Regions from separate parts of the Deinococcus roseus genome, predicted to be linked through region 1. Evidence: riboswitches for the same ligand, from Rfam matches in the RefSeq annotation. Region 1 holds a riboswitch; the other holds the start of a gene.

Region 1 (12,171 bases):
CTGTCTGAACCCCTGTTGCACCTCTGCGGGTTTCAATTGCTGGTGGCCGCTGGGGCCCAGTTGAAAGGCCTGGGTCATGCCTGCATAGATGGCTTTCTGGGCTTCATCCCCGCCGATGTTGCTGACCCCCACAGTGCCCAGCTCAAAAGCAGGAATGAGGATCAGAGAAGCGTAATTGAGGGTGTTGCTGCCATCATGGCCCAGCACCAGCTCTCCACTGTCGGTCTTGTTGACCACCCAGCCATAACCATACTGGTCACCGTAATGGTCCTTGTGAAGCTCCTGAAAGGTGGAGGCTTTCAAGAAGCCATTCTTGCCATTTTCACCGTTCATGTGGGCCTGACCATACAACACCAGATCGGACATCGGGCAGCGCACATTGTCTGCGCCATCGATCACCTCGGTGTTGCCCGCCACCACCAGATTGTTTTCCTGTGTGGGATACACTGGTGGAACAGGCACAGGGACTCCCGCTTGCAGCACATGGGGCCAGGGTTGTGAAACGCTGGAGACGTCCCAGGTGTAACCCATGCTGCACCCTTTCATGTGCAGGGGGTTGAAAAGCTGTGTCTCAATCAGGGTTTCAAAAGGTTTCTTGCCCACTTTCTCAAGAATGGCAGCCAGCAGGGCATAGCCTGGATTGGAATATTCAAAAGCAGTCCCAGGGGCATGCTTCAGAGGGGTTTGCAGCAGGTCCTTGATGAAGTCGGCTTTGCGGGTGGCCAGAGGAATGCTGGCATCCCACCACCCGGGCTGGGGCTCCAGGTCATCCACAATGCCTGAGCGGTGGGACAGCAACTGGTCGATGGTGATGTTCTGGTATTCTTCCCGCATTTCTGTGTCTGGCAACAGCTCCTTGAGTTTGCTCTGGAAAGACAGTTTGTGGCTTTCCACATACGTGGCAATCAGGGTGGCGGTCATGGATTTGGTGATGGACCCCAGGTGGTGCACATCCTGCAAGGTGACTTCTTCAGGAGAGCCGTATTTGCGCACCCCTTTGGCAGACTGCTGCAATATGGCTTTTTCATTGAACAGGGTGATGCTCAGGGAGGGCAGTTTGTGCTGAATGACCAGCTGGCTGGTTTTGTCTGCCAGGACAGCTTCAGGGGTTTTGGGGGCGATGGTTTGACATCCAGTGAGCAAACATCCAGTGATCAGTAGAACAGGCAACAAATAAGGTTTCACGGTATCAAATTAAGCAACCAGCATGAGAATCCCATCAGACAGCAGGCTTTGAGGTTGCTGTCATGTTTGTAACAATCCAGATCGAGCAACAGCACAGCAGCAAAACACCAGCAAAGCCCAGAAGTTGACACTGCCCCCAGAGACCCGATACACTGACATTTAGCCTGTGAGACACAGGCGACTCTTATCCAGAGTCGGCGCAGGGAACTGGCCCGCAACGCCGCAGCAACCGACCTCCATCACGGTACGGTGCTCACCAGCCCGAAAGACCACGATGGTCCCATTCGGGGACGATAAGAGAAGGGCGTAAACCACCATTTCCCCTTCTCAACACCACGAGAGGGGGAATCTTTAGTTCCCCCGCAGATCAACACTCTTTTCTCCTGGAGGGGAGCACATGCGCTTCGAGTTCGCTTTCGAAACCGATGAGGGAGCCATCCCGTTTACGTTCGTCGCCAAAAGTCAGCACGACTACACCATCACGCCCAGTTACAAGTGGTTCTTTGAGAAAGCACCTCTGATTCTGGATTCTGGCCGCATCCTCAGCAACATCCGGGTGGGTTACCACACCTACGGCACCCTCAACGCCGAAAAAGACAATGCCATTCTGGTCTGCCATGCCCTCACCGGCACCAGTGCCGTGCACCGCTGGTGGGCAGACATGTTCGGGGAAGGGAAGACCCTGGACCCCACAAAGCACTTCATCGTGTGTTCCAACGTGCTGGGGGGGTGTTCAGGAACCTCTGGTCCCAAAGAAATCGGGCTGGACCCCATCACCATCCATGACATGGTGCGGGTGCAAAAAGAACTGATCAAAGACCTTGGCGTCAAAAAATTGACCGTCATTGGGGGCAGCATGGGCGGCATGCAGGCCCTGGAATGGGTCAGAAGCTATCCTGAGTGCCTGAAGAAAGCCATCATCATTGGTGCACCTGCCCGCCACAGTGCCTGGGCCAAGAGCTTCAATGTCTCCCAGCGCAACGCCATCACCAGCGATCCTGAATGGAAAGGCGGCAAGTACCAGGAGCAACCCCACGGTCTGGCCATCGCCCGCCAGATCGCCATGATCAGTTACCGCAGCCCGGAGTCCTACCAGATGACACAGGGCGGGCAGTCCAAATTCAATCCCAACCAGAGCGCCATCCAGACCTATCTGGAGTACCACGGGGAAAAACTGCTCAAGCGCTTTGATGCCAACACCTACCTCTTGATCACCCAGGCCATGGACCTCTTTGAGGTGACCGACGATGAATTGCGGCGCAACACCGTGCCCACTTTGCTGGTGGGCATCTCCACCGACATCCTTTATCCTGCCAGTGAAGTGCGGCAGGTGGCGGCACAAATGAAGAACAGCGAATACTGGGAACTGCAGAGCCCACACGGTCACGATGCCTTCCTGATTGAGGATGAACCGTTGAACCTCAGGTTGCTGGAATTCCTGCAGAAATGAACAGCACAAAGAGACCAGAGCTTTGAAGGCTCTGGTCTTTTCAAGACAGCAGGTCTATGACAGCTCTGCCGTCTCCGGGTACCTTTTGATCCAGGCCTCCCAGCCTTCTGCTGGGTAAGCCTTTCTGGCTTCGGGTGCAAACAGTTTTGTGGCTTCCTGCTCCAGATCTTCAAAAGGATGCGGAACCACCTCGGTTTTTTCATAGGCCGGATGCATGTCCCATTTGATCAGGCGTCCAGACCCGCCCCAGGGGTCATCGCAGGCCCACACCACACGGGCGAGTTGCACCATTCCGATGGCCCCTCCACACATCAGGCAGGGTTCCAGAGAGGAGTACAGGGTGCACTCCTCTGGTTTCTCAATCCGTCCCAGACGGTAGAAGGCCACCATCTCGGCATGGGCGAAACTGGAATCTGCCACCTCGTGGGGATGGTCTGGCCAGGGTTCATGTGCCCGGTTGCGGCCCTCTGCAATGATCTGGCCCTGACCGTTCACAACCACACAACCAATGGGGGAGGACCCCTTCTCAACGCTTTCCCTGGCAAGTTCCAGGGTGCGCATCAAGAAGGGGCGGTCCTCTGGGCGGACTTTACTCATCCTGGGACAGGATGATGGTGCTGTAAGGTCCCACAGCCACGCTGCCCTTGAAAGGCATCCCGTCCATTTCGGCTTCTTCTGCGTCCACATCGTGGCTGAACACGTTGGTGAATTCGCTGTCATATCCTTCCCAGTCGGAGTGAAAACGGGTGCGCCACAGGCCCTCTCTGGGGAAGCCAATTTCGAAGTTCTCCAGGGTTTGACCCGACAGGTTGACCACCACGATCACGTCGTCTTTGGGACCCCCCTGATCGAAGCGGTGGTAGGCCAGCATTTTCTTCTCAATGTCCACCCGGTGCACCACCACATTCGGACCTTTGAGGCCCGCAGTGTGCCCGTAAGCGTTTTGCCTGAGCTGCTTGAGGTCCCGGTACATCTGGGTGATGCCCTTGAAGTTGTCTGCCAGAGACCAGTCCATCACATTGCTGTCGTCAAACCAGCCTGCGGTGAGCATTTCCTGACCCTGGAACACCATGGGAATGCCAGGAGAGGTGAAGGTGATGCAGGCCCCCAGCGTGGAGCGTTTTTTGGCGTAATAGTTGGCAGCATTGTTGGGCCAGATTTCTTCGGGAACACGGGCATGACCGTTGGCGACTTCATCGTGGGATTCGGTGTAGACCACCCGACTGAAAGCCTCTCCGTTGTAGCAGTTGAGCACAGCATTGGCCACAGCCTGGGTGTTGCGGTGCAGGTCTTCCTGCACGATCAGGGCTTCGCGCACAGGGTGTACAAATCCAGAATCCCACTGGGCATCGAAGCCCAGGCCGCCTTCTGAAGTGGGGGCGGTCACCAGGGCATTGCCCCGCAAATCTTCTGCAATGGTGATTTTCCAGGGCTGTCTTGCTTCAATTTCATCGTTGATCCAGCGCAAGAGTCCCCAGCCTTCTTCCAGGTCATCTCCGGGGTTTTCGTTGCTCTGCACGTTGCGGATGTAGGCGGTGGCATCGAAACGCAGGCCGTCCATCTGGAATTCTTCCAGCCACATCAGGGCGTTGTCGCGGATGTACTGGCGCACCTCTTCGCGGCCATAATCCGGGCGGGTGTCTCCCCAGGGTGTAGAAGAACGCCAGTCGTTGTAGAAGTAGATGCCACCCTTGCCGTTTTCGCTCCAGCCGTCAAATTGCCAGAGGTCGAGGTCTGAAGGTCCGAAGTGGTTGTAGACCACATCGATCAGCACGGCAATGCCTTTCTCGTGGGCGGCTTTCACGAAGCGTTTGAGGGCATTGGGGCCCCCATAAGCCCCTTCCACAGCAAAAGGATGGGCGGGGTTGTATCCCCAGGAGATGTCTCCGGCAAACTCCATGGGCGGCATGATCAGGAGGGTGTTGACCCCCAGGTCCGAGAGGTAATCCAGTTTTTCTGCAGCAGAATCGAAATTGCCGCGTTGCCCTTCGGGCGCATTGAAGGTGCCCACGTGGAGTTCATAGATGATCATTTCATTCCAGGCTGGAACCCGGTATTCTTTGAGGTCGCCCCAGTCAAAGGTGGGATCGTAAACCACGCATTCTCCAACAGAACTGGTGACTTCGCGGGCGTAGGGGTCCATTTTCCAGGCATCAAAACCCTTGTTTTTGATTCTGAATTTGTAGGTGGCTCCGGGTTTGACCCCAGGCACAAAAATCGACCAGAAACCGTTTTTTTCTTTGGCGAGGCGGTGCTCGGTTTTGTTCCAGTTGTTGAAATCTCCACCCACGCACACGGCAGTGGCGTTGGGTGCCCACACCCGGAAACTCACCCCGTCTGGGGTGGGAATGGCCCCCATGCCTGGGACTGGGGAAATTTCTGTCTTTTTGCGGGCGGATCGGGAGGCTTTTTCTTCTGTTAAAGTCATGTCCTGCTCCTCACTTGAAATGCTGGTTCATAAAGTCATCTTTTTTAAGCCGCACCAGAACCAACATTTAGAATTTGATGATTGCGGCGATAAATCTATGAGCAATCCCACAGAGGGACGATTTTTGCTTGGGTAGATCACAATTCTGCGGACTTCCTCTGGCGCAAGGTCCTGCTGAATTTCAGAACCTGCCTTTATTGATGCCATTAAAAAGACGAAATTGTCAAGAGACAAAAAAATAAACCAGAAGATTTTCATCCTCTGGAACAAGAAAAAAAACCGAGTTTAAACTGAATTTTTTGAGGTATGGGGTTGATCAGGGGTTTTCCCTGGTTTTGCTCTGCAAATCAGCCCTGGAGCTGGACTTCTCCCACTTTGAAATCCTGGGTGGGGCTGAAAGCTTCAAAGAAACGCCGGGCTGCTGGAACCTGCAAATCATCCAGAATGCTTTCCACAGCCTGCATAAAGCCTGCCGGACCACAATAATAAAAATCTGCGTCCAGGGGGACATGTTTCAGAAGTTTCTCTGTGGAGATCAGGCCCGTGTCCTGGTGGTCAATGCCCAGAAGCTCATCTGCTCCCACTTCGGTGTAAAACACGGTCACCTGAACCTGTGGGTTTTCGACTTGCAGGGCAGAGAGTTCATCTCTGAAGGTATGGTCTGCTTTTTTCATCACGAACTGCAGCAGGTGCACCTCGCTGGTTTTTGCAGCTTTGGCCATGCTCAAGAGGGGAGTGATGCCCACTCCACCTGCCAACAACACCACAGGGCGGCCCCGTTCTTGCAAGACAAAATCTCCCATGGGAGCGTGCACATCCAGCGCATCTCCCACCTGAATGTGGTCATGGAGCAGGTTGGAGAGCAGGCCATCTTGCAAATCAAAGCTGCCCTGGGGGGCCAGTTCACGCTTGACACTGATGCGCAGGGTGTCCTTGCCTGGGGCATCAGAGAGGCTGTACTGGCGAATCTGGGTGTAGGGCATGTGTTCGGTTTTCAGGCGCACACTGACATACTGACCAGGTTTGAAGGGCGCAATGGAAGTGCCATCAAGCGGTTTGAGGTGCAGAGAAACAATCTGGGCACTTTCCTGCACCTTCTGGACCACCTGAAAGGCTTTGAACCCTTCCCAGGGAGCAGCCTGATAAAGGTTTTTTTCCACACCAATCATGATGTCTGCCAGGATCCCATAAGCTGCACCCCAGGCGTCCAGAATTTCAGGTGTGGCAGCATCTCCCAGCACTTCCTGAATGGCAGCCAGCAGGTTTTCGCCCACAATGGGATAGTGTTCGGCCAGGACATCCAGACTGGCGTGTTTGTGGGCAATGCGGGCCACCATGCCGGACAGAAATTCAGGCTGGTCCAGGAATTCTGCGTAAGCCAGCACCGAAGCAGCCAGGCTGCGGGACTGTGCTCCGGTTTGCTGGTGGGTCAAATTGAAAACGTTCTGCAATTCTGGATGCCGGGCAAACATGCGGCGGTAGAAGTGGCTGGTGATGGTGGTTCCGTGTTGTTTGAGCACGGGAACTGTGGCTTTGATGAGGTGAAGTTGTGGGGCGGTCAGCATGTGGTCCTCCGTCATGAATATGCATTTAAAATATATATTAGATGCAGAGAGAAATGTCCCCGCGCACCCTCTAGCATTTTCTAGAAAAAGTGATACAATCTATTCCGTTCCCGAGACGAAAGCTTGGGACAAACTCCCAGGGAGAGGTGCCCGAGCGGTTGAAGGGGCACGCCTGGAAAGCGTGTGTAGGGTAACACTTACCGCGGGTTCGAATCCCGCTCTCTCCGCCAGAATGCAGCCCCACCGAAAGGTGGGGTGTTTGCTTTGTGGTGACAGAGTGCAGCCAAAGTGCAGCCAGAAAGGGCAGCGTCTGCAAAGCGGCCCCGCTGATCAGATGTGCGCTCTGGCCTTTTGGGGGGTTTCCCTGCTGAAACCCCTGAATTTTTGCTAGGGGTTATCACTTATGAATGCCCCCCGGTGCTGTCCTAAACTGAGGTGTATCACCCGGCCCAATACGCATCCAGGGCATATTGAACTTGCATCCCATTTCCAGCAGCGCCGCATGAGGAGGCATCTAGCATGATCACCAAAGCCCTGATTCAGGCCCTCAACCCCAACCTGAAGCAGCCCGATGTCACTGCAGCCAAGCTGCAGCACGCTGCAGACCAGTACGGCATCAACACCACCTTGAGGTTGGCCCACTGGCTGGCCCAGCTCACTGCAGAGTCTGGACTGGTTCCACAGGAAGAAAATCTGAATTACTCAGCCAAACGGCTGTGTCAGGTGTGGCCCAGCCGCTTCCCCAGTTTGCAGGCTGCCCAGAGTTGTGCCATGAACCCCCAGGCCCTCGGCAACACCGTGTATGGGGGCCGCATGGGCAACACCCAGCCTGGAGACGGTTTCAAGTACCGTGGCAGAGGATTCATTCAACTCACCGGACGCAGCAATTACACCCGTTACAGCCAGCTCACCGGCTTTGATCTGGTGAACGACCCCGATTTGTTGTTGCAAATTGGGGTCAGTGCCCAGACGGCAGCTGCTTTCTGGCAGGACCACCACATCAATGCCATGGCAGACCGCAATGACCTGCAGGCCGTTACCCGTGCCATCAATGGTGGATTGATTGGCCTCCCCAGCAGGCAGGCTTACTTGCAAAAAATCATGGCTTTGCTGCACTGAGACCTGCAGACCGGAAAGACCAAAAGACCCTCTTGGGCGGATGTTCTGGTCTTTTCTCAGCGCTCCTGCCTCTTGCCTGCATCTGGCACACATTGCAGGCAGATGTTCCTTTTTCCGGCACACCCGTCCAGAAGTTGTCTGAAAAGTTGTCTGAAAATAAGCCAGAATCCTCTGCACATCTTTCTCAAAACAGGTTAGAGTGACCACCATGACTCAGCCCAGCACAGTTCAGCGCAGCCTGCCCGCTCTGTATCTTGCACAGGCCCTGTCCACCAGTGCCACCACCATCGGAGTGGCCCTTGCCAGCATTCTGGCGGTGAAACTCACCGGATCGGAAAGCTACTCTGGCGTGCCCTCCACCGTCAACCTGTTGGCCTCGGCTTTCAGTGCCTACTTTGCCGGGCAACTCATGTCCCGCCATGGACGCCGGGTGGGATTGGCCCTGGCTTTCCTGCTGGGAACCATCGGGGCCAGTGTGGCTTTCTGGCAGGCCATGCAGCAAAATTTCTGGGGTTTCATGGTGGGCATTTTGCTGGTGGGTCTGGCCACCGGAGGCATCAACCAGATGCGTTATGCAGTCAGTGAACTGGTTCAGCCCGAGAAGCGGGGCCAGTTCATTGGTTTTCTGCTGACCTGCAGTGCCATAGGAGCGGTGATCACCCGCCTGTGCATTCCTGCCCTGAAAAACGTGGCCCAGTCCCACCAGTTGCCTGAAAATGAGGCGGGCTGGTTGCTCAGTGCCCTGTTCCTGGCCCTGGCCAGTGGGCTGGTGGCTGTGTTCTTCACAGCCAGACCTGCTGACTTGCCAAAACACACCTCCAGAATCCAGCTGTCTGTTGCAGAACTGCTGCAAAACCCCCAGGTCAGGCTGGCCCTGCTGGGCATGATGGTGGGTCAGGGTGTGATGTTGATGCTGATGGTGATGATGCCCGTGCACGCCACCCATCTGGGCCACGGTCTGGAGGCCATTTCCAGCGTGATGACCGGGCATGTGGTGGGCATGTTTGGTCTGTCCTGGATCACCGGGCGCTGGGTGGACCGCTTTGGCGCCAGAACCATGATCTTCATGGGAAGCCTGCTCCTTGCCCTGAGTGCCTTGCTGGGTTTGCTGGGGCACAGCCTCATGGAAATGGGGATTGCCCTTTTTGTGCTGGGCATTGGCTGGAACCTGTGTTTTGTGGCGGGCTCCAGTTTGCTGACCAGCAGCCTGCCTCCAGAAACCCGTGCAGCAGCACAGGGCAAACTGGATGTGTTTGTGTGGGGTTCTGCGGCTGCAGGAGCACTGGGAGGCGGTCTGCTGGTGGCCCAGTCGGGTTTTCCCCTGATGTACAGTGTGGCCCTGACCATCAGTTTGATCTCAGCAATTGGGGTATATTTAAGACGTGCAGGAAAGGTGCAACCCGGCACCTGACGCAGGGCAGCAAAACCTGAGTGCCCTGGCCGGGTTCAAAAGACCTTTCCTCGCTTGCATTGATTTGAGCCTCTGAAAACAGGTTCACCCACTTGAATGGTCTTCACTGAAAAAGAGGCGGGCATGAAGAAGAAAGTGACTTTGTTGGACGTTGCCGAGGCTGCCGGGGTTTCCCCCAGCACGGTGTCCAGAATTGTGGCTGGCACAGCGCGGGTCAGCGAGAAAAAACGCAAGCAGGTGGAAGAGGCCATTGCACAGCTCAAATACCAGCCCAACCTGGTGGCCAAAGGCCTGGTGCAGGGCCGCACCCTCTCCATCGGGGTCTTGACGCAGGACATTGCCAGTCCGTTTTATGGCTCGGCATTGCTGGGGGTGCAGGAAGCCCTGAGGGGCACCGATTACGTCCCGGTGTTCATGGATGGACACTGGCAACCCGAAGATGAAGCGGTGGCGATTCAGCGTCTGGTGGGCCGGGTGGATGGTCTGATCATCATGGGAGGTCACCTGGAAGGGGATTCTCTCGGTGCTCTGGCAGAATCCATGCCCATCATCACCATCGGGCGCACCATTCCAGGGTTTGAGCAGCACTCTGTCTTGATTGACAATTACGCCGGAGCACGCAATCTGGTCAAGTACCTCTTTGACCTGGGGCACCGACGCATCGCCCACATTGCTGGCCCCCATGAGCACATTGATGCCCGTGAACGCCTGAGGGGCTACTACGATGCCCACAAGGAATTTGGCATGGACATCGACGAGAAACTGATTGTGCATGGGGATTTTCAGGAGGCCTCGGGAAGCCTTGCCGTGGCCACCCTGCTGGAATCGCGCACCATGTTCACCGCGATCTTTGCGGCCAACGACCAGATGGCTTACGGGGCCAGGCTTGCCCTGTACCGCCGGGGCATCCGGGTCCCTGAAGAAGTCTCCCTGGTGGGCTTTGATGACACCCGCAACTCCGAGTACATGATGCCGCCCCTCACCACCGTGCGGCAACCCATGCATGAACTGGGACTGGCGGCCACCACCGCCTTGCTGAACCTCCTCAACGATGAAGAGGTGGTGCTGGAAAAAATCACCCCTCAACTGGTGATCCGGGAGTCTGCTTCTCGGGCCAGATGATGTGAGGCAGCAAAACTTCTGGACAACTTCTGGCAGTTGCGCAGAACAGCAGCACACGGTTTTGAACCTGAACGGTTAGCATGAACAGCATGCATCCAGCGCTGGACGTTTTGCTGACTTTTTTGAGATTGGGCTGCAGCAGTTTTGGGGGACCGGTGGCCCATCTGGGTTACTTCAGGCAGGAATTTGTGGAGCGCAAAAAATGGCTGTCAGATTCAGATTATGCGGATCTGGTGGCCCTGTGCACCTTTTTGCCCGGTCCCTCCAGCAGCCAGGTGGGCATGTGCCTGGGCAAATTGCGGGCGGGCACACTTGGGGCTGTGCTGGCCTGGGTGGGCTTCACCACACCATCTGCGCTGATCATGCTGGCCCTGGCCCTGGGGGCCAACCAGTTTCTCAGTGGTGGTCTGGTGCGTGCCCTCAGTTTGCTGACGCTGGGGGTGATCCTCAGTGCTGTGCTGGGCATGGCCCGCACCCTGGCCCCGGACAACACCCGCCGCCTGATTGCCCTGATCAGCGGCCTGTTGATGCTTTTGCTTCCCACAGCCTGGACCAGCTTGCTGGTGATTGCACTGGGAGGGCTTTATGGCATCTGGCAGTTCAGACCAGCAGAGCAGGAGAAGCCACCTCTCAGCAACAACCTGAACTTGCACAGGACCGGAATTTACCTGGGACTTGCCACGACCTTGCTGGTGGGATTGCCCTTGCTGGCTTTTTCTCCCATTTTGCATCTGTTTGGCCTGATGTACCGCACAGGCAGCCTGGTGTTCGGAGGAGGACACGTGGTGTTGCCCCTCCTGCAGCCCATCTCTGTGTGGCTGACTCCGGAGCAATTTCTGGGCGCTTATGGAGCTGCACAGGCCATTCCGGGACCGGTGTTTGCCATCAGCACCTTTCTGGGGGCCACTTTTCCTGAAGTCCATCCTGTGCTGGGAGGTCTGGTGGCCACTTCTGGCATCTTTCTGCCTGCACTGCTGTTGGTGCTGGCCATCATGCCTGTCTGGAACAGCATCAAAGCCCTGCCCCTCTTGCAAGCTGCTTTGCGGGGTGTGAATGCTGCAGTGGTGGGATTGCTGGGTGCAGCACTGCTGGACGCTGCCCTCACCATCCGACCCCACACCGTGCTGGAATTTTTGTGGGTGATTCTCAGTTTTGTGCTCTTGCACCTGCTGAAAATCCCGGCCCATCTGGTGGTGCTGGGAGGGGCTGTTGTGGGCTACTTTGTTCTGTAGGCATCTGTTTTGCAACCTGTACTACAATAATGACAGCAAAGGAGCCCAATGAAAAAAGTTGTGTGGCTTGCTGTTCTTGGCCTGCTGACCACCGGATGCATGCAGTTCACAGTGCCTTCCAGAGATGTTGTTGCCTACCGGGATGCACTGGGTCCAAAATGGGAAAACTGGTCCTGGGACACCACCCTGGATTTTTCCAGCACCAGTGTGGTGTGGTCTGGAAAATACAGCATCAAACTGGCTTATCAGGGAGACTGGACCGGACTTTACCTGCACACCGGACAGGTCATGAACAAAGCAGACATCCGCAAAATGGGCTTCTGGGTGAATGGTGGCCCCACCGAGAACCACCAGTTGCTGGTGGTGATGGCCTCCAAAGCCGCCCCTGCAGATGAAAATGATGTGTTGCTTTCAGACAAAGCCATGCCCATCACGGCTTACAAGAACACCTGGACCTATTACGAAATTCCACTGTCCGAACTGGGAAACCCCACCTGGATTGCAGGCGTGGTGTTCCAGAATTACTCCAGTGCAAGGTCCGATTTTTTTCTGGATGACATTGTGTTCCTGAACAAATGACCTGCTGGCCTTGCAGGGCAAAGGTTTTGATGTCACTTTGGGGGGGTTGATTTTTCCAGAAAAGGAAACGAAAACCTTAA
Region 2 (12,171 bases), on a different contig from region 1:
GAGCCCTGCAAGACAATGGCACCCCTGTGGAAACCGCCACCATTCCCGGTCTGGGTCACACCGACATCCTCGCCACCCTGGTGCGGCGCATTGCTGGGAACTTTCAGGTCAGGGAACAGATTCTGGAGTTCATGGAGAAGCAGCAGTGAATCCCACTTTGAACCCGGTTAAACAAAACACAATATTTTCCGTCCAAAAGGCTTAAACTGGCTGGCATGATTTGCAAATTTCTGCTGGCAGGTGCCCTGCTTTCCCTGCCCCTGGTGGCACAGGCCCAGGACTCCAAAACCGAACTCAACCTGCTCAACACCTTCACGGTCACCCGCGACCTGAAGTTTTATCAGAACCTGGCTTATGGTCCTGCAGCCCGCCAGAAACTCAACATTTACCTGCCCAGACAGAAAGGCACCCATCCGGTGGTGGTTTTTGTGCATGGAGGGTCGTGGCGCAATTACAACAAGGATGACTTTGAATTCGTGGGAGAATCCTTTGCCAGAGCGGGTTATGTGACGGTACTGATCAATTACCGTCTGGTACCGGATTTCTCTTACCCTGCTTTTGTGGAGGACACTGTCAAAGCTTTCAAATGGACAAAGGACCACATCGCTGAATACGCAGGCGATCCCCAGAACATCTTTGTGGTGGGGCATTCTGCAGGAGCTTACAACGTGGTGGAAGGCATCGTGAACGAAACCCTGCTTTCTGCAGAAGGCCTGAAAGCCAACGATTTCCGGGGTGTGGTGGGGATTGCAGGTCCTTATGACTTCGATCCCAAATACACCCCAGGGGTTTTTGGCACTCACCTGCAAACCGATGTGATGCCTGCAAGCCATGTGCATGGCAACCTGCCGCCTTTTCTGTTGCTGGTGGCCCAGAACGATGAACTGGTCGATCCCTCCAACGGCACCAGCATGGAAAAAGCCCTGCAGAAAAACGGCACCCCTGTTGAATTTGTGGTGGTCCCAAAAGTGAACCACGGGGAAATTGTGGGGGCACTGATGCGCAGGTTCTCAGGGTTTTTCCCTCCAGTTCGGGAAACCATTCTGAATTTTCTGCAGAAGAACCTCCGCAAGCCCTGATTTTGTCTGGTGGATCTGGCGTTTACAGCACCCTTTTTGAATAGTTGATAAAACTTGTTGACAATCAAAGCCTGTGTCCAGTACACTGGTTCCCACGTCAGAGACCTTCTGGCGCTCTTATCCCGAGTGATGAAAGGGACCTGACCCTGAGACCATCACAGCAACCGGTTCCCATTGCAACACGGTGCTTTCAGACCCGCCAGGGATGGCTGGAACGATAAGAGAAGGCATGGTTTGACACCCCATCCCCTTCTCAAAGCAGCAGACCACGATGTCTGTTTTCTGGGAGGGGGATTCATTTATCCCCCAAATTTTCACAAAGCCTCTGGCTGTCCAAGATCAGAGGAAGCCGATTCATAACATCTGAGAGGAGATTTTATGCCAAAGTTTGAGACCCTGCAGGTTCATGCTGGACAGACCCCCGACCCGACCACCCAGAGCCGCGCCACCCCCATTTACCAGACCACCAGTTACAACTTCGCAAACGCCGAACACGCTGCCAATCTGTTTGGGCTCAGGGCCTTTGGGAACATCTATTCCCGCATCCAGAACCCCACCAACGAGGTGCTGGAAAACCGCATTGCCGCCCTGGAAGGCGGAACGGGTGCTCTGGCGGTGTCCAGCGGTCATGCTGCCGTGCTGCTCAGCATCCTGACCCTGGCACAGCAGGGAGACAACATCGTCTCCACGCCCAACCTGTATGGTGGGACCTACAACCTCTTCAAGGTGACTTTGCCCCGTCTGGGCATCAGTGTGAAATTCACCTCCTCCGAAGAGCGCCCTGAAGAATTCGCCGCCCTGATTGATGAAAACACCAGGGGCGTGTTCCTGGAATCCATCGGGAACCCGGCCCTCAACATCCCTGACCTGCAAGAAATTGCACGCCTTTCCCACGAAAAAGGGGTGGCGGTACTGGTAGACAGCACTTTCGGACAGGGAGGCTACCTGATCCGGCCCATCGAGCACGGCGCAGACATCGTGATTCACAGCGCCAGCAAATGGATTGGCGGACACGGACAGGCCATCGGGGGACTGATTGTGGATGGGGGCAAATTCAACTGGGCCAATGGCCGTTACCCCCTCTTCACCGAACCCAGCCCTGGCTACCACGGCCTGAAGTTCTGGGAGGTCTTCGGAGAAGGCAACCCCCTCGGGCTTCCCAACATCGCCTTCATCATCCGGGCACGGGTGGAAAACCTGCGCGACCTGGGCACCACCTTAAGCCCCCACCATGCCAGCCTGTTCATCACAGGTCTGGAAACCCTGTCCCTCAGGGCAGAGCGCCACATTCAGAACACCCACAAACTGGCTGAATTTCTGGAAAAACACCCCGAAGTGGAGAAGGTCATTCACCCGGATCTGCCTTCCCACCCGCACCACCATCTGGCCAAAAAATACTTTCCACATGGAGCAGGCAGCATCCTGGGCTTTGAATTGAAAGGCGGACGGGCTGCCGGAGAAGCCTTCGTGAACAACGTCAAACTGGCCTCTTTGCTGGCCAACGTGGGAGACACCAAAACCCTGGTGATTCACCCGGCCAGCACCACCCACAGCCAGCTTTCCGAAGCCGAGCAACGCACTGCAGGGGTCACCCCCGGTCTGGTGCGCATCTCGGTGGGCATCGAACACATCGATGACATCATTGCAGATGTCGAGCAGGCCCTGAACAAAGTGCCAGCGCTGGTTTAAGAGCGGTCAGCCGTCAGCCATCAGCAGTCAGATTCTTTCGGTGTGTTCATGGTCGGGAAAACATCCCATCGGAACCACACCAGATGCAACAGGCTTTTGCAGGCATGATGAAACAGAAAACCCCTGAAGCAAACACTTCAGGGGTTCTTTTTGCACTTTTCAGGGCAACAGATCCAGCGTCAGGGTGGTGGTCTCTGTGATGGTGCCTTTGCCTGCAGGGTGGCTGCCCGAATAGGATTTCACACCCAGGATGGTGGTGTGGGGCAATTGCCAGTGTTTGATCAGCAGTCCTGCCTGTGGGTTGGGATCCAGCAGGGTGCCCAGTTCGCCCTCGTGCGCCCCAATGAAAGGTGAGGTCCAGGCATCAATGGGTGGAACAGGACCAGGTGCGGGGCAATGCAACTCCATCATGGGGGCAACTCCGCCTCCGGTGGGTTTTCCGACCTGCAAGAGCATTTTCAGGTCTTCGCTGTCCGGGTCATCAATCACCAGATGCACCACAGCCTGTCCAGGCGTGCCCGAAACCGTGCACTTTTTGGGGTCCAGGGAAAGCTGTTTCACATTGATGACGCCACTTCCCCGGTAGCCTTTCAGGGTTTCCCCTTCAAAGTAGGCTTCCAGTGGGAATTCGGACTGAACCACCATGCGGGTACCTCCCCCATCGCCAGACAGTCTGAGGTCTGAATCCATCAGAAATTTCAGTTTTGGAGGCTCGTAGTAATTCACAGTGATGCGCTGGTCTGCTGTTGCAGCTTTCCCACTGGAACGCACTGCAGCCTCAATGCCACGCAGGTCAGAAAGCAGTCCGGTCAGTTGCACCCCAATTCGGCCAATGTCGCTCTTGCGTTTCACCCGGTAGGCCCTGGGGGTTTTGTCGTCTTTTGTGCGGTACGTGGCGGTGGCAGAGCCCGTGTCGTCGGTGTGGGTGGGTTTGATGTCCAGGTCGCCATGTTTTTGCAGGGTGTCGTCCAGTTGCCATTCCAGACTGGTGTTTTTCGCATCCCCTGGATCGGGAACCTTGCAACCCAGGTCTCCCAGCAGGGTTTTCACATCCACAATCCCGAACAGCACGTTTTTGGAGTAATCGTCCTGAAACTGGACTTTCAGTTTCACAGTGGTCAGGAAAGGTCTGGAGGCATCATCGGGGAGTTTGCGGTACAGGTTGGGCTTCTCTACGGACAGGTCCAGTTTGAAGCCATACAGGGTCAGACTGGAACACAGCGCGTCTCTGGGCAAATCTTTCCAGGAGGTGCTGGAGCCCAGCAAATCCTGCAGGGGTCCGCCAACCAGGGTGCTCTGGGCTTTGCCTGCAGGCATGCCTTTCACCCAGTCGGTGAGCCAGTCCGTCCAGAGCAGGGCAAACAGATTGAAGTGGTTCCGGGGTTTCTGGGCCACAGCCAGCGGATGGTTCTGCACCCCGATCAGCACGTTCAAAAGGGCCATTTGCAAGGGGTCAAGAAAACCATCTCCCCACACTGAAGTGCTGCTGACCCCATCGCGAAGGGTGCGCTCCTGTCCCAGCAGCAGGATGTAGGCCAGCACGGTTTCTTCGGGTGAAAAAGAGTTCTGGTCAGCAAGACCTTGCAAGGCACAATTCAGATCGGTTTTGAAGGTCACGCCACGCTGTTTGAGGAGGTCCAGATAAGACTTCACCCCGATCAGGTTGCCCTGCTGGAAAGCCCGGTTCATCAGGGCAAGTTGCAAATCTGGAACCAGCATTTTGCTCTGTTTGAGTTGTGGCACGCTCTGGGCCAGAGGCAGCACGGGAATCCCCAGCGCCTCAAAACGCTTCTTCAAAAAGCCTGAAATGTCTTCCCCTGCATCCACACGGTCATACAGGTCTTTTGCATCCTGCACCAGATCTGCCCTGGACACTGGCCCTCCCTTCCAGGAAGGCGCAGCACAGGCTGTGACCACAGGAAGCGGCTCAGGTGGGCTGACCGGAAGCACAACAGGGGCAGCAACAGCATCCTGGGCAGTCAAAACATAAGCTCCATTTTGACGGACCACCGTCAGTTTCAACTGGTCCGTCAGGTCTGAAAGCAAAAAGTAGGGCTGGTTGTTCCTGAGGCTGAATTTGAGTTGCAACACTTTCCCCTGGTACTGCACCTTGATGCTGAGGGTGGAGGGGTCAATGCCCAGAAACTGCCCTCCTGCCGCCTGCCAGAAGGGAATTGCAGACACCCACACCTGATTCCCCTGCTGTTCTGCATCTGCCTGAATGGGGGTGTTCAGCAGGTTGATCTGGGTGGGGGCCGCCAGGGCCAGTGAGCCAAACGCCAGTGCAGTCAAAAGGATGCGTTTCATGGGGTCTTCCTCCGGGATGCTTTTTCGATGTGTTTTCTGACGATGTGTTTTCTGACGGTGTGAAGATGCTGACCTGATGATGCCTCTGCAACATAAATGCCAGACAAAGTTTCTTCAGGTCAGGACCAGCGCAAACACATTTGCCTGAGATGCTGTCAGTCTAGGGGCTTTTCGGGAAACCAGACCGACTGCCGTCACAGGGGGCTTGGGGAAGTTTTAATGGTTTTGCTGAAGCAAAACGCCGAGGGCACAGGGCAGAAAGCACAGGGCAGAAAGCATGTGCTTGTCCCCGTATGCCCTCAACACCTACCTCAAGAATGTGGTGGCGTACGGGGACCGAATGCTGGAGATCAACATCAAAACTGACTCCAGCACATCACTTAAACCCTATGCACCCCAGAATCTCTGACGTTTTAAAAAGCCTTCTGCCTTCTGCTTTTGGCCCTCGGCTCTCGGCCCTGTGCTTTCTGCCCTGTGCCCTCGGCCCCATCACAAAAACGACTCCCCCTGCTTGAAACTGTCCTCCAGAAACAGTCCATTGGCCAGCATCTTCTGGGCATCTCCCGAGAGCACACTGGCGGTCAGGGCCTGCATTCCGCTTTCCAGCACGTCCAGTTGTTCCAGCAGGATCACTTTGGCGGTTTTGCCGTCTTTGATGGGGTGCAGGTTGGCGAAAGCCGAGGGCAAATTCACGTAATTCTGCAGGGTGGTGGGGAGGTAATCCAGGGCCATCTGGCGCACCGAGTAGGCTTCTTTGCTGCCCCCCAGGGGCTTCAGTCTGGGGAGAAGTTCATCAATCAAGGACTCGATGGTTTCCACTTTTTCGATGGCTTCTTTGGGGAGTTTTTTGCGGTAGCTCTGGATCACGGTGTCCAGGTGGTTTCTGATCTCCTGGTCGCTGACCTGTTTGCGCTGGCTGCCGTAGGTTTCCTGGGGCGTGATGGTCACCCCAATCAGGTACAGTCCGGGGATGATCACGTACCAGAGGGAATTGATGCCCACAAAGTACAGCAGCAGACCGACGAGGGCCAGGGTGGTGCCCACCAGGTTTTTTCGGGAGTAAAGGTAAAGAAAAAGATTCATGCAGGTCTCCCTTTCAGCTTACTGGTAACTGCGGATTTCCTTGAAGACCTTCGCCAGTGAGTCCCGACCATTGAAGACCTTGCCTCCGGTGTCTGAAGCCAGACGGTTCATGTCCTGGTCGTCGCTTTCTCCGAAGAGGATCGGGAAGGTGCGCACCTGTCTGAGGTCTGCAGGGTACATCTGGAAGGTGTTCTCGAAGCCGCTGAGGTCCAGACCGGAGTTGTTCTCTCCGTCGCTCATCACCACGATGGTGTAGGTGCGGTTGGGATCGGCTTGCATTTCCCGACCTGCCAGATCATAAGCTGCCCGGAGGGCGCTGTAGATGCCCGTTCCGCCATCTGCCTGCAGCCCGTTGATGTAGTTCTGGATCTCAAAGTTGTCCTGTTTGCTCTGGATCAGAAAGGTTTTTTCGGGCAGGGTGTAGCTGTTGAAGGGGATAAAGGTGACTTTCTCGCGGTTCTGGAAGCTGGCGTAACGCCCGGTCAGGCTGGTGTCCTGTCCGGCCAGGTTGCTGATGGAGCTTTTGAGGTTTGAAAGCCTGTCTCCCCCCATGCTGCCACTGACGTCCAGCACGAAGATGGCGTGTGCGGGTTTGCGCTGCTCACTGAAATAGCTGGCCAGAATGTTCTGCACTTCAGCAGCCGTGGCCGGGAAAGGCAGTTCAACCAGCAGGGCATTGGGAAAGATGCTGGAAAGGGGCACATCGGTGCTGGCGGGTCTGCGCAGGGTCAGTTCCATGATCTTGCGCTGCACATCGGGTTGCTTTAAATAGTCCACCACTTTCTGGTAGGACGCCTGCTGGTCCTTGTTGAGCAGCATCAGGGGGTAATCTGCGGTGACAATCCCTTCCTGGGGATAAATCGGGTCCAGACGCTCTGTCAGTTTTCCTGACTGGTTGAGGCTTAAAATCACCGATTCGTAATTGACCATGCCGTCCAGCTTGCCCTGGTCCTGCACGAAAGCATCCGAGAGCCACCCACTGCTGCCCGCTGTGAGGGCCTGCCCTTTGAAAAAATCTTTTAAAGCGTTTTTGTCTTTGAGGGCTGCATTCAGACCCATCAGGGCCGTGAACCCACTGTTGCTGGCACTTGGGTTGGTCATGGCGAATTTCAGCTCACCGGTGCTGGCTTTCTGGGCGATGTCATCCCAGGTGACGGGTTTGTCTTTGTTCAGCCAGCCCCAGGCCTGGGCCTTGCTGTGTTTGACCCCCAGCACCACCGGAGAGAGCATGATGCGTTCCTGCTGCACCACCTTGTTGCGCGCCACCAGGTTCAGGTATTTGCCGTGTGAGAACCAGGCCAGGTCTGCAGGGTCTCCGGTGGTGATTTTTTCCACTCCATCCAGTGTTCCCACGTATTGCAGGTTCAGGGTGATGCCTGTTTCCTTTTGCATGGCGTCAAAGATGGAGGTCAGGTCTTTCAGTTCAGAGCCTGCCAGCACATTCAGGGTGGTGTTTTTGTTCTGGCCACAGGCAGCCAGCAGCAGGGGAAGCACCATCCACAACGCTTTTTGCATGGGTTTCTTGAGGGGTTTTCTGATGTGGGTTTCTGGCATAAAATCCTTTAAAGTTTGAATCCACTGTCCTGAAGGGCTGCACCCTGCGCCATTGCACTTTGCCTGCTGCGGTCCATGTAGGTCTGGGCTTTCTGCACTTCCTCGGTGAGCACATTCACGGTTTTTTGCATGCTGTCCAGCGCTTTCAGTTTGTAGCTGCTGACCTGATCCATGGTGCTGTAGATGTTCTGGAAGGCGTTCCTGAGCTGGTCGATGTTCACAGAGGCATTCATGCTCTGCTGGGTGACCTGCTCGGTCTGGCGTTGCAAAAGCCGCGATGTGGATTCGATCAGGTTGCTGGTGGTGGTGTTCAGGGCGTTGATCTGGTCCAGCACCAGTTTCTGGTTGGCCAGGGCCTGCGCCACGATCACAGCGGTCCTGAGCGCCATCACGGTGGTGGTGCTGGCCCGGTCCACGCCCTTGATCAGTTCCAGGTTGTTTTTCTTCACCAGATCGAGGGCAAGGTACCCCTGGATGCACACCGCAAGCTGGGTCAGGAGGTCCCGCACCTTCTGGCGCACGTAAAACAGCATTTCTTCCTGCACGATGCGGGCTTTTTCAGGGTCCTGCAGTTGCAGGGTGCCCAGACGGGACTCTAAAGCAGCATCAATCTGCTTCCCGACATGCACGTAACCCTGCAGGGCCTGCATGGCGTTCCAGAGGGCCACTTTTTCCTGCTCGATGGTGGCATTGTCTTTTTTCAGTTCGTCCTGGGAGCGGTAGAGGGTGTCCAGAATGCCGGACAGGTGGTTCTGGCTGGACTCGAAGCGCATGAAGTAAGAGCGCAGTTTGTTGCCAAACGGAATCAGGCCCAGCAGTTTGCGGGTTTCAAAGAGGTCTCCCTGCTTGCTGGGGTCCAGGTCTTCAATGGTGTTGCGCAGATCCACCAGGGCCTTTGAAACCGGGGAACGCTCGTCTTTGAGGATCTGGTCTCCAGTGTTGGCCGGGCGTTCCAGAAAACGGCTGGACACGCGGGCGGCCTGCACCATCTCTGCAGTGCCCATGCTGTGAATGGCGTCCAGGCGCTCTTTGAATTCAGGGCTCTGGGCATCGAGCTTCAAAACATCATCAATGAAATTCAGGGCTTTCTGGTCCAGCACCTGCACGGTCTCGGGTTTCAGTTTGACCATGCTGTCGGCCTGGGTGGGTTCAATTTTCTGCACAGGTTCCGGGGCGGTCAGGGTTTCGGGGGGGGTCAATTCCATGTTCATTCCTCCTGATTTGAGGGGTTATCTGCTTTGCTCGATGCCCTGGATCATGTTTTCCAGCACGTCGTATGTGGGTGGGTCCACGATGTCTGCCACAGCCTCTGGGCGGGCCAGTCCAGAAGACCGGGTGACCTCCTCGAAGACCTGCTGGTTCTGGCTGCGCAGGCCGTATTTTGCCGCGATGCGCTGGATGTCCGGGTCGTTGCTGAGCAGTTCCCCAAACTTTGTCCCACTGTCTGTGAAGGGCACCAGGATGTGCTTGGTGAACATGCCCGGATTGGGGTACATCAGACGCATGCCGGGACGCAGGGCGTTTTTCAGGGCTTTGTCCAGGTACTGGGATTCGTAGACCATCACCATGGGGGTCTTGCCCATACCGATCAGGAAGTAATCTTCAAACGGTCCCTGGGAGGTGCTTTCCTGATACCCCTGCTGCAAAAAGAGGGGTTTGACATCATCGAGCACCTGGGCGGCCTGCTGGGCGCTTTGCACCACGTTGTCTCCGTTGAAGATGTAACTGGCCAGTGCCAGATACATGGCCCCCGAGTTGCTCTTGGTGACATCGGTGCTGGAGATCAGGATGGGTTTGTTGACCGGGTAGGCACCGCTGTCTTTCAGGCTGTTCCAGCGCTTTTTGTCCTTGATGGCCTGCAGCAGTTTTTCCAGGTCCAGCAGGTCGTATTTGCCCTTGTTCTGGGCCAGACCGTTTTTCTCCAGAATGCTGGCGATGGGCTGCCAGGAGGCCACCACCATGGGGGTGAAGAACACCGAGAAGGTGGTTCTGGCCTTTTTGTCCTTGCGCAGTTTCTCTGCAGCAGGGGCGCCAGAGGGGAAAGCGAAGTCCATGCCATTCAGGTCAAATGTGGTGGCGATCTGCCTGGACCCGGCTTTCTGCACCTCCACCTGAAAGCCTTTTTTCTTTAAGAGGGCGGTCAATTCAGGGTCTTTGAAGAAATCTTCTTTTTCAGAGCCAATCACCCCTTTCACCAGCACCGCAGAAGCAAAACGGTCCTTGAGGGATTGATACAGGGCAAAGCCCACACCAGCGATGAGTAAAAGGGTCAGTAGGGGTGCAACTGTTTTTTTCATTTTCACTTCCAGAGTAGCGGAATTTCCTGTCTTGTACGTCTATTGCATGTCTTCTGTCTCCAATATGTCTGAGAATTGTCATGGATTTATCTGCCCATCCTGGATTTGGTCAGGTATGGGTCAGGGACGGGTCTGGATCCGTTCAGATCTGCTCTGGATTGTCATGAAAAGATCAGGAGCCTGCTGGGGTCTGGCTCCTGTTTCTTCTGGGTACGTTTGAAAGGTCCAGAGGGTTGCTTGATGTTATTGCAGGTCAGTCAAAGGCCTTCCCTTGAGAGACTGCACTGTTTTCAGCAGGTTGAAGATGCCCCAGAAAGGAGGCCCTGGTTCCAGAACCAGCACTCTGGATTCACCCTGCAGAGAACGCAAAACAAACCTGTCCCACAACTCTTTTCTGGGAGAACCAAACAGGCGAATGTCGATCTCACAGAAGACTTCGTCCAGAAAGAACATTTCCCTGGTGTCCTGAACATCCACAAAAATCCTCAGGTTGGTGATCAGGGTTCTGCGGTCTTCATGCTGAAAGATCACGATGGCTTCTTCATCAGGGTGCAGTTCTGGAAAAACATCCAGGACTGCACTGTCTTTTCCTGTGACTTTTCCTGTGAGCAAATGGGTGTTTTCACCTGTCTGGCCCCATTTGAGAAACTTCCTTCTGAGGATTTCAGCATCAAAGATGTGATGTTCTGACATCTTCACACCCTGTAAGGCCCGGAATAACTGCGCAGCATCAGGTGTCCGATCAGGTAAAACCCTGCACTGGTCAAAAGAAACACGGTCAAGGCCAGACCATGGGAGTAATTCAGGGCGGCAAACAGGGCGGGCACAGCAGGGGCACTCCCCAGGCGGATCGCCACGGTGAGGGCACTTTTGAAGGAAATCTCCTCCTGAAAAGGCCGCCCGGCCAGGGCAAGGACCCCGCAAGACAGCACAATGCTGAGGGCAAACCAGGTCCAGACATACAGGCTGCCCCAGCGTTCACCCAGGAAAATCAGACCCAGGAGGGCCACAGGCACCACCAGCACCAGAAAGGCCAGCAAATAGACCTTTCTGAGGATGGGCAAAGCCTGCTCGGGCTCGGGTCTGCGGCCTGCAGCTTTCAGTTGATCTGCCAGACGCATTTACACCAGACTCAGGACAGGCAGGGCTTCGGGCTGCGCGGAAGCTTCCTCGATGGTCACGGGGGTGCCAAATTCAATTTCCTTGCGCAGCACGGCCAGACAGGTGTCTCCCAGGCTGATTCCGGTGGTGCCCACCACTTTGCCGTCCAGGGTGATCTCGGCAAAACTGGGGATGTCCTCGCCACGCAGGCGCACCAGGTGGTTGCGGGTGTTGCCTCTGGCTTCCACACGGGCCATGATCTCCTGCCCGATGTAGCAGCCTTTCTGGTAACTCACCGCAAATTCCATGCCACATTCCTGCGGAAGGTGCCCATTGAAACCATCAATGTAGGCATCGGGAACCCCGGCCAGGATGCGTTCCATCTGCAGCTCCTCCCAGGCCGCTTCTTCCAGTTTCATGAACTCGTAGAAGTCCAGCACTTTGCTGCGCAGCAGGTGGATGTCCAGACCCACATTGGCACTCCGGCGGATGCGGGAGACCAGCACCGTGAAGTCCTCTTCCCACTGGATGTGCTGGGTGTCGGGTCCCTCGCGGTTCCAGCCTGGGAGTTCGCTTTCGGGATCGTCGCCCCACAGGTGGAAGGTGGCCAGCGTTTCGGTGGTGTCCTCGATTTCCACCTGATCGAAAATGATGTACTTCTTGAACCGGGCCGCCAGCATGGCCGCTTCATCTTCTGGGAGGTGCACATACAGGTCGCTTTCCCGGCGGTACACCTGCGCCACCTGCTCGATCTGGCCTTTGACGTTCAGGAACAGGGAAGGGACCCTGCCAGGGGTAAGGGCGCTTTTCAGGTTTCCGGTCATCTGTCCGGTCAGAAAATCCAGGCGGTCCTGTCCGGTGACACGCAGACTGGAACTGGGAATGCGGGTATAACGTACCATAAGTTCAAGAATACGACCTCTGGGCTTTTTCAAGCGTTCACAACTCTACAAAGGGAGGCCCGATTTTGACAGGGCAGCCCTGGAAGGATGGACAACATGGAAAAACTCCGCAAACCGAGCATGCTGCGGGTGCAAATTCTGGGCGGCGCATGGGTGCTG

The links. A riboswitch is a leader RNA that binds a small molecule or an ion and turns the genes downstream of it on or off. The one in region 1 is predicted to bind S-adenosylmethionine.
Region 2: it holds a riboswitch for S-adenosylmethionine, as region 1 does, so the genes downstream of both, IEY52_RS05450 (O-acetylhomoserine aminocarboxypropyltransferase/cysteine synthase family protein) here and metX (homoserine O-acetyltransferase MetX) in region 1, are expected to answer to the same signal.

What each region holds. Positions count from the first base shown of each region.
Region 1 is NZ_BMOD01000001.1:238,399-250,569, reverse strand. It holds gene IEY52_RS01095 (serine hydrolase domain-containing protein) at 1-1,185, opposite strand, end outside; gene IEY52_RS27065 (GlyGly-CTERM sorting domain-containing protein) at 1,246-1,344, opposite strand; SAM riboswitch class I at 1,367-1,485, shown strand; gene metX (homoserine O-acetyltransferase MetX) at 1,583-2,635, shown strand; gene IEY52_RS01080 (nucleoside deaminase) at 2,690-3,232, opposite strand; gene IEY52_RS01075 (alpha-amylase family glycosyl hydrolase) at 3,225-5,063, opposite strand; gene hmpA (NO-inducible flavohemoprotein) at 5,411-6,643, opposite strand; tRNA gene IEY52_RS01065 (tRNA-Ser) at 6,769-6,858, shown strand; gene IEY52_RS01060 (glycoside hydrolase family 19 protein) at 7,148-7,747, shown strand; gene IEY52_RS01055 (MFS transporter) at 7,956-9,158, shown strand; gene IEY52_RS01050 (LacI family DNA-binding transcriptional regulator) at 9,282-10,280, shown strand; gene chrA (chromate efflux transporter) at 10,370-11,512, shown strand; gene IEY52_RS01040 (hypothetical protein) at 11,561-12,091, shown strand.
Region 2 is NZ_BMOD01000002.1:515,479-527,649, forward strand. It holds gene IEY52_RS05440 (alpha/beta hydrolase) at 1-149, shown strand, start outside; gene IEY52_RS05445 (alpha/beta hydrolase) at 216-1,079, shown strand; SAM riboswitch class I at 1,194-1,303, shown strand; gene IEY52_RS05450 (O-acetylhomoserine aminocarboxypropyltransferase/cysteine synthase family protein) at 1,458-2,768, shown strand; gene IEY52_RS05455 (hypothetical protein) at 2,928-5,075, opposite strand; gene IEY52_RS05460 (hypothetical protein) at 5,565-6,158, opposite strand; gene IEY52_RS05465 (substrate-binding and vWA domain-containing protein) at 6,177-7,712, opposite strand; gene IEY52_RS05470 (toxic anion resistance protein) at 7,721-8,917, opposite strand; gene IEY52_RS05475 (hypothetical protein) at 8,942-10,009, opposite strand; gene IEY52_RS05480 (hypothetical protein) at 10,253-10,702, opposite strand; gene IEY52_RS05485 (hypothetical protein) at 10,705-11,130, opposite strand; gene ygfZ (CAF17-like 4Fe-4S cluster assembly/insertion protein YgfZ) at 11,131-12,012, opposite strand; gene IEY52_RS05495 (hypothetical protein) at 12,109-12,171, shown strand, end outside.